Regions from separate parts of the Salinicola sp. RZ23 genome, predicted to be linked through region 2. Evidence: riboswitches for the same ligand, from Rfam matches in the RefSeq annotation. Region 2 holds a riboswitch; the other holds the start of a gene.

Region 1 (4,374 bases), on a different contig from region 2:
GTGCGGCGTCTGCGTGTCTTGATTCGGTACCGTGAGCGCATGGGGCGCCAGCGGCCGTCGCTGACTGGGCATGGCCTTTCCGCCCGCTTGTTACACGGGAGTGTATTTGGCGCCTGCTTTGTTTACATTTGGTTACGAAATGGCTTCCTCTAGCGAAACAGTCTCGTATTTCGATGCCCCACGACGGGGCGGATGGCCGGCGCCGTGGCACTGTGGCGGGTGTTTGCCGAACCTGAGATAGTGCCGTTGCCCCGGCCAGCCGGGATCGGGAGTCGCCCGGCGCGCTGCCGTGGCGGCTGGAGGAACCGTCGTCGAAGCGCGAGCCATATGCACACGCCCAAAGCCTCCGCTGCCCACCTGGGGGAGCTATTCCGCATCTTTCTCTGGCTGGGGATCACCTCCTTCGGTGGGCCCGTGGCGCACCTGGGCTACTTCCGCGAGGCGTTCGTGGTGCGCCGACGCTGGCTCGGCGAGTCGGACTTCGCCGACCTGGTTGCGCTGTGCCAGTTCCTGCCCGGGCCTGCCAGCAGCCAGGTCGGTTTTGCCATCGGCCTGCGCCGCGGCGGCCTGCCCGGTGCGCTCGTCGCCTGGTGCGCCTTCACGTTGCCTTCTGCCGTGGCGCTGGTGCTGTTCGCCGCCGGCGCCTCGGCTCTAGGGGGTGAGCTCGGTCAGGCGCTGCTCCATGGCCTCAAGTTGGTGGCGGTCGCGGTGGTCGCCCACGCGGTCTGGGGCATGGCCGGCAAGCTCTGTCCCGACCTGATCCGCGCTGCCATTGCGCTGATCGCCCTGTGCCTGGCGCTGCTGCTCGGTGGCGCCGCCGGTCAGTTGGGCGCCATCATGATGGGCGCGGGCATCGGCCTGTGGCGCTGCCGCCCGGTGCCGATGCTGGCCAGCGCCCACCCTCTGACACCCTCGCGGCGCTGGAGCCTGCCGGCGCTGATCGTGTTCTTGGTACTGCTGCTGCTGTTGCCGCTGATGGCGGCGTCAGGGGGCGGGGCGGTGATTGCGGTGATGGCGGCCTTCTACCGCGTTGGTGCGCTGGTCTTCGGTGGCGGGCATGTGGTGCTACCGCTGCTGGAGGCCGCGGTGGTCGAGCCCGGCTGGGTCACCCAGAGCGTTTTCGTCACCGGCTACGGCATGGCGCAGGCGGTGCCGGGGCCGCTGTTCACCTTTGCCGCCTATCTGGGCGCGGCGATGGCCCCCGGTACTCACGGCTGGCTGCTGGCGGCGCTGGCCACGGTCATGATCTTTCTACCTGGCATGCTGCTGTTGATCGGTGTGCTGCCCCACTGGGAGCGGCTGCGCGCCTCGGCCAGTGCGCAGCGGCTGATCCAGGGCACCAACGCCGCCGTGGTCGGTATCCTCGCAGCGGCGCTGTATGACCCGATCTGGCAGAGCGCCATCGTCGCGCCGCTGGATATCGTCCTGGCAGCGCTGGGCTTTGGGCTGCTGACGCGCTGCCACTGGCCGGCGTGGCGGGTGGTCGTGCTGCTCGTCGCGGCCGCGGTGGGTATCGGACTCGTGGGTTGAGCCTGAGGCGCGAAGCGATCGCGACCTGTTCACGCAACAGGCTGTCGATTCATCCTGGCGCGGAGGTCAGGGGGGTGCTACGTTGGAATAAGGAGATGGCATTCCTCCTTTAACCGCCATTTCGGCTGATGATGCCTGTTCAACCCGTGAAGCTTGCCCAGCGTGATCGCTGGCGGCATTTTCGCGAATGTTCAGGAGCGGCATCATGCCAGCACAACCTGCCTGTCATATCTCTTCGCTTTTCGCCCTCGAAGTTTTGGATTCCCGCGGTAATCCCACCGTGGAGGCCTGCGTGACCCTCAACGATGGCTCCAGCGGCCGCGCCATCGTGCCCTCGGGCGCCTCTACCGGCTGTCGTGAAGCCGTCGAGCTGCGTGACGATGACCCCGCTCGCTATCAGGGGCGTGGCGTGCTCAAGGCGGTGGCCAACATCAACGATCTGATCGCCCCGGCACTGATCGGCCAGCGGGCCGACGAACAGCGTCGGCTGGATCGCCTCATGTGCGAACTCGACGGCACCGACAGCAAATCGCAGCTGGGTGCCAACGCCATCCTGGCCGTATCGATGGCGCTGACCCGCGCCGCCGCCAGTCATCACCACCAGCCGCTCTATCGCTACCTGGGGGGGAGCAACGCGCATCTGCTGCCGGTGCCGTGCCTGAACGTCATCAACGGCGGTCGGCACGCCAGCAACAACCTGGATATCCAGGAGTTCAAGATCGTGCCCCACCAGGCGAGTTCTTTTGCCGAGGCGATTCGGATGGGGGAAGAGACCTTCCATGCGCTCAAGACCCTGCTGGCCGATAGTGGCCTCGGCACCGGGATCGGTGACGAAGGCGGATTCGCGCCGATGCTGACGAGCAACGAACAGGCGGTAGAGCTGATCCTCCAAGCCATCGAGGCGGCCGGGTATCGCCCCGGCGAGGATATTTCACTGGCGCTGGACCCCGCGGCCAGCGAAATGGCCGACACCGGGGGGTATTGGTTCAGTCATTCGGACAACGCCCTGCGTAGTGCCGACGAGATGATCGAACTGTGGCAGGCGTGGCTGGATCGCTACCCGATCCTGTTGCTCGAGGACCCGCTGGGCGAGGAGGACTGGGCCGGCTGGGAAACACTGACGCGGCAGCTCGCAGGCCGGGTGGAGCTGGTCGGCGACGATCTGCTGTGCACCAACCCTGAATTGCTTCAGCGCGCCATCGATCGGGGTGTCGCCAACTCGGTGCTGATCAAGCCCAACCAGATCGGCACCGTCACCGAAACCCTCGACTGCGTGGCCCTGGCCAATCGCCATGGTTACGGCTGCTATCTCTCCCACCGATCCGGAGACAGCGAGGATACCTTCATTGCCGATCTGGCCGTGGCGATCGGCTGTGGGCACATGAAAACCGGATCGGGCTGTCGTAGCGAACGGGTCGCCAAGTTCAACCAACTGCTGCGGATAGAACACGAACTGGGCAGCCAGGCGAGCTTCGCCGGCCGTGGGACTTTCCGCACGCGCAGTGCCTGAACGTTCATCACTCTGTAGAGGGAGTCATGCCATGAGTTATGACCTGATTGCAGCCGGCCAGTCGATTCCGGACGACATCAACGTCGTGATTGAAATACCCGTCAATCACCGCCCTATCAAATACGAAGGCCACAAGCCCAGCGGTACCCTGTTCGTGGACCGTTTTCTGTCGACATCGATGGTCTATCCAGCCAACTACGGCTTCATTCCTCAGACCCTGAGCGAAGATGGTGACCCGATCGACGTGCTGGTGCTGACGCCCTGTCCGCTGGACCCCGGCGTGGTGATTCGCAGCCGCCCCATTGGCATGCTGCGCATGACCGATGAGCACGGGACGGATACCAAGATTCTGGCGGTGCCGCACAGCGACTTGACGCCGCTGTATGACAATATCCACCGCTGGCAGGACGTGGAGCCCGCGACACTGGCGCGCATCGTGCACTTCTTCGAGCAGTACAAGCGGCTGGAACAGGATAAGTGGGTACGCACGGATGGTTGGGGGGATCTCGACCAGGCGCGTCAGGAGATCGTCTCGTCCGTCGAGCGCTACCAGGCATAGGTCGGACGACCATGTCAGCCGGACGGTCTGCGACAGGCCGCCCGGCTGGGAGGTGAAGATATGCAACGTCTGAAAAGCGGTTACGAAGTCACGTTCATTGTGCCGGAATCACGCCGTCACGAGGGCAAGCGTGTCGTGGATCTGGTGACGGACACGGCAGAAGCGCACGGTATCACCCGGATGACCTGGCGTCGCGATGTCGAGGGCGTGGGAGAAGATGGCCGGATGCACGCCGCCCATTTCTTCGAGCTGGCGGATCAGCCGGTCGAGCTCATCTACGCCCTGGGAGAGGAAGCGGCTGAGCGCTTCATCGACGCCATCGAAGCCACCGGCGCCCCGGTATTTTGCCTCTGCCGCCCCGTCCATTTCGGTCAACTGAACGAACACAACGGCTGAGGCCGGGAGCCCTTCTCGCATGGCTGGCTCGCCGCAGTCGTAGATGTCCGCGCCAGGCTGTGTACGGAAACTGCCTGGCACGTCGACTTTTCGCACAACCCCTAGCGCCTTGGCGCTACTCGATATTCTGAATCTGCTCGCGCATCTGTTCGATCAGCACCTTCAGTTCCACCGCGCAGCGAGTCGTCTCGGCGACCACGGCCTTGGAGGAGAGGGTGTTGGCTTCGCGGTTGAGTTCCTGCATCAGGAAGTCAAGCCGCCGGCCGATGGGCCCCTTCTGTCTGAGCTGACGCTCGACCTCGCCGACATGGGTCTCCAGGCGGTCTAGCTCTTCGGCGACATCGGCCTTCTGGGCCACCAGGACCATCTCCGCTTCCAG
Region 2 (4,374 bases):
CGGGGCATCACCAGCTCGGCGGTCTCGTAGGTGGTGAAGCGCTCACCGCAGGCGGCACACTGGCGACGCCGACGCACCTGATCCCCCTCGGCGACCAGGCGCGAGTCGGTCACCTTGGTATCGTGGGTACCGCAAAAAGGACAATGCATCGGTGGTTCACTCGTCGGCGCGGACAGCGCCGGGGCCTGTCCGCGACTTTGACTATCGACTGTAGACTATCCATCGGTGATGGCAGACGTGCCGGGCGCGGCTGGCATCCGTCATCGGCTTATCCGCGCAGTGTAACGGTTTGCACAAGATACCGGAAACACGGTGATTTTCATGTTTCTTTCCCTGTTGGCCCGAGTTCTGCAAGGATAACGTCAAGGACCCGTTTCGCCGTCACGTCAGGAACCGCCCATGCCCAGTCGCGCCGCCAACTACCCTGCCCTGTCCGAAGACGCCTTTCTCGCCCGCGCCGGCGCCAGGCTCGAGGAGGTCTACGGACCGCGTCGGGACGAGGTCCTGCGGCGCCTGACCACCCTGCTGGCGCACCACGACGGTGCACTCGACCACCAGCCGCGTCCAACCTGGAGCGAACGCGACCAGATCCTGATCACTTACGGTGACAGCCTGATCGACGGTGAGCGTCCGCCGCTGGAAGTGCTCGACGACTTTCTCGCCACCCGTCTCAACGGCGTTTTCAGCGGCCTGCACATCCTGCCCTTCTTCCCCTGGAGCAGCGATGATGGGTTCGCGGTGATCCACTACCGCGAGGTCGACCCCAAACTGGGCGAGTGGCAGGACATCCGCCGCCTGTCCTCACGCAGCGATCTGATGGTGGACCTGGTGATCAACCATGTCTCACGCGACTCGCTGTGGTTCACCGACTATCTGGCGGGTACCCAGCCCGGGCGCGACTACTTCATCGAGATGGACCCGCAGACCGATCTCTCCCAGGTCACGCGCCCGCGCAGTTCGCCGCTGCTGGTGCCGGTCTCGACCCGACGCGGCACGCGCCACCTGTGGGCGACCTTCTCCGAGGACCAGATCGACCTCAACTTCGCCAACCCGGACGTACTGCTCGAGTTCGTCGGCATCCTGCTGTTCTATGTCCAGCAAGGGGCGCGGATCATCCGCCTCGATGCCATCGCCTATCTGTGGAAAGAGGTCGGCACCCGCTGTATCCATCTGCCGCAGACCCACGCCATCGTCCGCCTGCTGCGGGCGATCCTCGATTACGTGGCACCGGGCACGCTGCTGATCACCGAAACCAACGTGCCCCACGCCGAGAACATGAGCTACTTCGGCCTGGAGAGCACGCCGGCTGGCGCATCGGCCGCCGAGAGCGACGACGTTCCCGCCAGCGACACGGCGACGCCCGACGAAGCCCACATGATCTATCAGTTCACGCTGCCGCCGCTGCTGCTGCATACCCTGACCAGCGGCGATGCCAGCGCGCTGGCGGACTGGGCACGCTCGCTGCCGCCGCTGCCCGCCGGCTGCACCTACTTCAACTTCACCGCCAGCCACGACGGCATCGGGGTGCGCGCGCTGGAGGGGCTGCTGCCGCCCCATGAGGTCTCGCTTCTGCTCGAACTGATGCACCGCTTCGGCGGCTACGTCAGCATGAAGACCAACGCCGATGGCAGCGACTCGCCCTACGAGATCAACATCACTTACTTCGACGCCATGAAGGGCACCCGCCGCGGTCCCGATGCGTGGCAGGTCGAGCGCTTTCTGTGCAGCCAGAACCTGATGCTCGCGCTGCAGGGCATCCCAGGGGTCTATCTGCACTCCCTGACCGCGACGCTCAACGACCACGAAGGGGTCGAGCGCAGCGGTCGGCTGCGCTCGATCAACCGCCATCACTGGGTCAAGGAGGAGCTCGACGAGCTGATCGACAGCCGCAGCACGCCCACCCGCGAAGCCTTCACCTCGCTCAAGCGCCGGCTCAATATCCGCGCCAGCGAGCCCTGCTTCCACCCCGAGGCGCCGCAGCGCGTGCTCGACACCGGGCCGGGACTGTTTGCCATCGAGCGCGGCCCGCTTGCCAGCGGCCGCCGGCTGCTGGCGATCTACAACATCAGCGACAAGCGTCAGCCGCTGGAGATCGAGGCGCTGGCGAGCGGCGAGTGGTACGACGTGCTGAAGGATGGCAAGCGCTGGAATCCGCACCCCGAAGAGCGCGAGATCCTGCGACCCTACCGCAGCCTGTGGCTGGTCCAGCCGTGACTTGCCGCGGCTGTCACGGCTGGCTAGAGTAGCCCCCGGGAGATGGCATTCCTCCCGCGGCATGGGCTCCGCCGCCCCGGCCGCGAACCGCAGTCCGCTGATGATGCCTGCCAACGCACCCGAGGTGTGTCCTGCGCAGGCTTCACGCTCCCGCGCCTACCGCCCGCAGGATACTTTTCGTCTGCCGAGATCGACGAGGAGCGCAACACATGTGGATTTCGATCGCCGCCATCAGTCTGGGCGCCGCCATTGGCGCCAATCTGCGCTGGTGGCTGGGCGCGCACTACAATGGCTACTTCCTGCACATTCCCCCGGGCACGCTGATCGCCAACCTGCTGGGAGCGTGGCTGATCGGCATGGCCCTGAGCTTCTTTCAGGACTCGTCGCTCAGCGTCGAGTGGAAACTGTTTGCAGTCACCGGCCTGCTCGGCGCACTGACCACCTTCTCTACCTTCTCCGCCGAGATGGTCACCGCCATTCAAGGCGGACGCTGGCTGTGGGCCATCACCGGCACCCTGGTGCACGTGCTCGGCTCCTTCGCGATGACCCTGCTGGGCATCGCCTGCTATGGCTGGCTACGCCATTGAGTCCGACTCATCCAAGGCCCTCACGCAAGCAGTGCCAGCGGCACCACCTGAACGTTGCCGCCCGGCGCCGTGATCACCAGGTGATCGCCGATACGCTCGAGGCTGGCTGCCGCCAGTGCAGGGTCACCCAGCGCCAGGCGCTGGCGTTCGCGGCCCTCCAGCGCATCGATCACTACCAGCTCGCCACGCGCGCTGATGACGTAAAAGCGTTCGCTGTCCGCCAGCGGCGCCGCCAGCGCGGGAGGATGGGTCGCGTCACGCTCGCCCAGCGTCACCTCCCAGACGCGCTCGCCGCTCGCCGCATCGAAGCCGAACAGGCACAGCGTGACCCGCGTCGCACCGATATCACGCACCGCCAGGGTCATCGCCACGCGCTCCGCCTCCACCGCCGGAGGCGCCCCAGGGCTGGCGGCGACGGCCTCGGGCAGCTCGGCCATCCACAGCACCGCGCGCGTCAAGGGGTCGATACGCAAGAGCCGGGCCGGTTCGGTGTCACTCAGGAACAGCCGCCCTTGATCGTCGAGCAGCGCCGTGGCCAGATCCACCGGCGCCCCCATGCCGATGCATCCGGTCTGGTGGCCATCGTGCAGCGACAGGGCGTGGATGGCGCGATCGCCGCCACCGACATAGACCTCGCCGGCGTGCAGCAGCGGAAACGGCAGACCACCGCCGGCATAGCGCTGATGCCACAGCGGCGCACCGCTATGCAGATCGAAGGCGAGCAGACCACTGGCAGGCGTCATCTCCCCGCAGTGGGAAGAAGACGCAGGGAGAGGTCGGTCGGTATAAGCAGCCACGCCCACGGCCGGCGTGGTAATGATACGCGCACGCGCCCAGTCGGGAACATCGAGCTGCCAGAGTAGCGCACCGGAGACAGATTCGCGCCGCTGCAGATATCCCGGCGCCGAGGTGTCGAAGCGCGGCGAGCACGGCGCCCGCGCGCCATGCCAAGGAATCTCGGCCCAGGACGCATAGACGCTGATGCGGTCATCGGGTGCTGCCAGCGCGAACGGCGCGGTGTGTCCGACATCGAGCACACTCGCTGCCGGAGAGCACATCGCTCCCCTATCTGGCGACGGTACGCCGCGACGGCCGGTGGGCGTGGGTGACGCGACCTCTGGCGAGACCTCTTGCGCAGGTGTCAGCGCGTGCGGGTCGAAAGATGCATCAGGCACGGCGAATCTCCTCTCGGGGATAGGACGTGGCCCTGCGTAGGGTCATTGTTGGCGTTATTGTCACCGGTCTCTGTGGCTTTGCGCCGGTGCTCGACTCCACCCTACGCGTAACCGAGCGACGTCGCCAGCGCTCTGGGGAGATCGTGACAGAACCCTTGAGCGCCCTGACTATCGGCCTTATGGCTTTACCTTATTTAACTTTCATTAACACAATGGATATAGTGTAACGGTCCAGCCGCCACGAATCGGCAGAGCGCCAAGGTAAGGTGACGCATGCGGTTACTGTCGAACGCAACGCCAAGATGCTGGCGACTCGTTTCCCGCATCGTCCGCCAGGGGCTCCGCCACCTCCTGCTGGTGCTGGCGTGGCTTGCACTGTGGCGGCTCTCGGCGCTGAT

What was found. A riboswitch is a leader RNA that binds a small molecule or an ion and turns the genes downstream of it on or off. The one in region 2 is predicted to bind fluoride.
Region 1: another riboswitch for fluoride. It lies ahead of eno (phosphopyruvate hydratase); the one in region 2 lies ahead of crcB (fluoride efflux transporter CrcB).

Annotation. Positions count from the first base shown of each region.
Region 1 is NZ_PZJK01000001.1:395,926-400,299, forward strand. It holds gene chrA (chromate efflux transporter) at 328-1,530, shown strand; fluoride riboswitch at 1,613-1,675, shown strand; gene eno (phosphopyruvate hydratase) at 1,736-3,040, shown strand; gene ppa (inorganic diphosphatase) at 3,072-3,599, shown strand; gene DOM67_RS01740 (DUF190 domain-containing protein) at 3,660-3,995, shown strand; gene DOM67_RS01745 (YicC/YloC family endoribonuclease) at 4,111-4,374, opposite strand, start outside.
Region 2 is NZ_PZJK01000017.1:86,267-90,640, reverse strand. It holds gene nrdR (transcriptional regulator NrdR) at 1-149, opposite strand, end outside; gene DOM67_RS17355 (sugar phosphorylase) at 400-2,214, shown strand; fluoride riboswitch at 2,244-2,331, shown strand; gene crcB (fluoride efflux transporter CrcB) at 2,424-2,801, shown strand; gene DOM67_RS17345 (PQQ-binding-like beta-propeller repeat protein) at 2,822-3,976, opposite strand; gene DOM67_RS17340 (diguanylate cyclase) at 4,250-4,374, shown strand, end outside.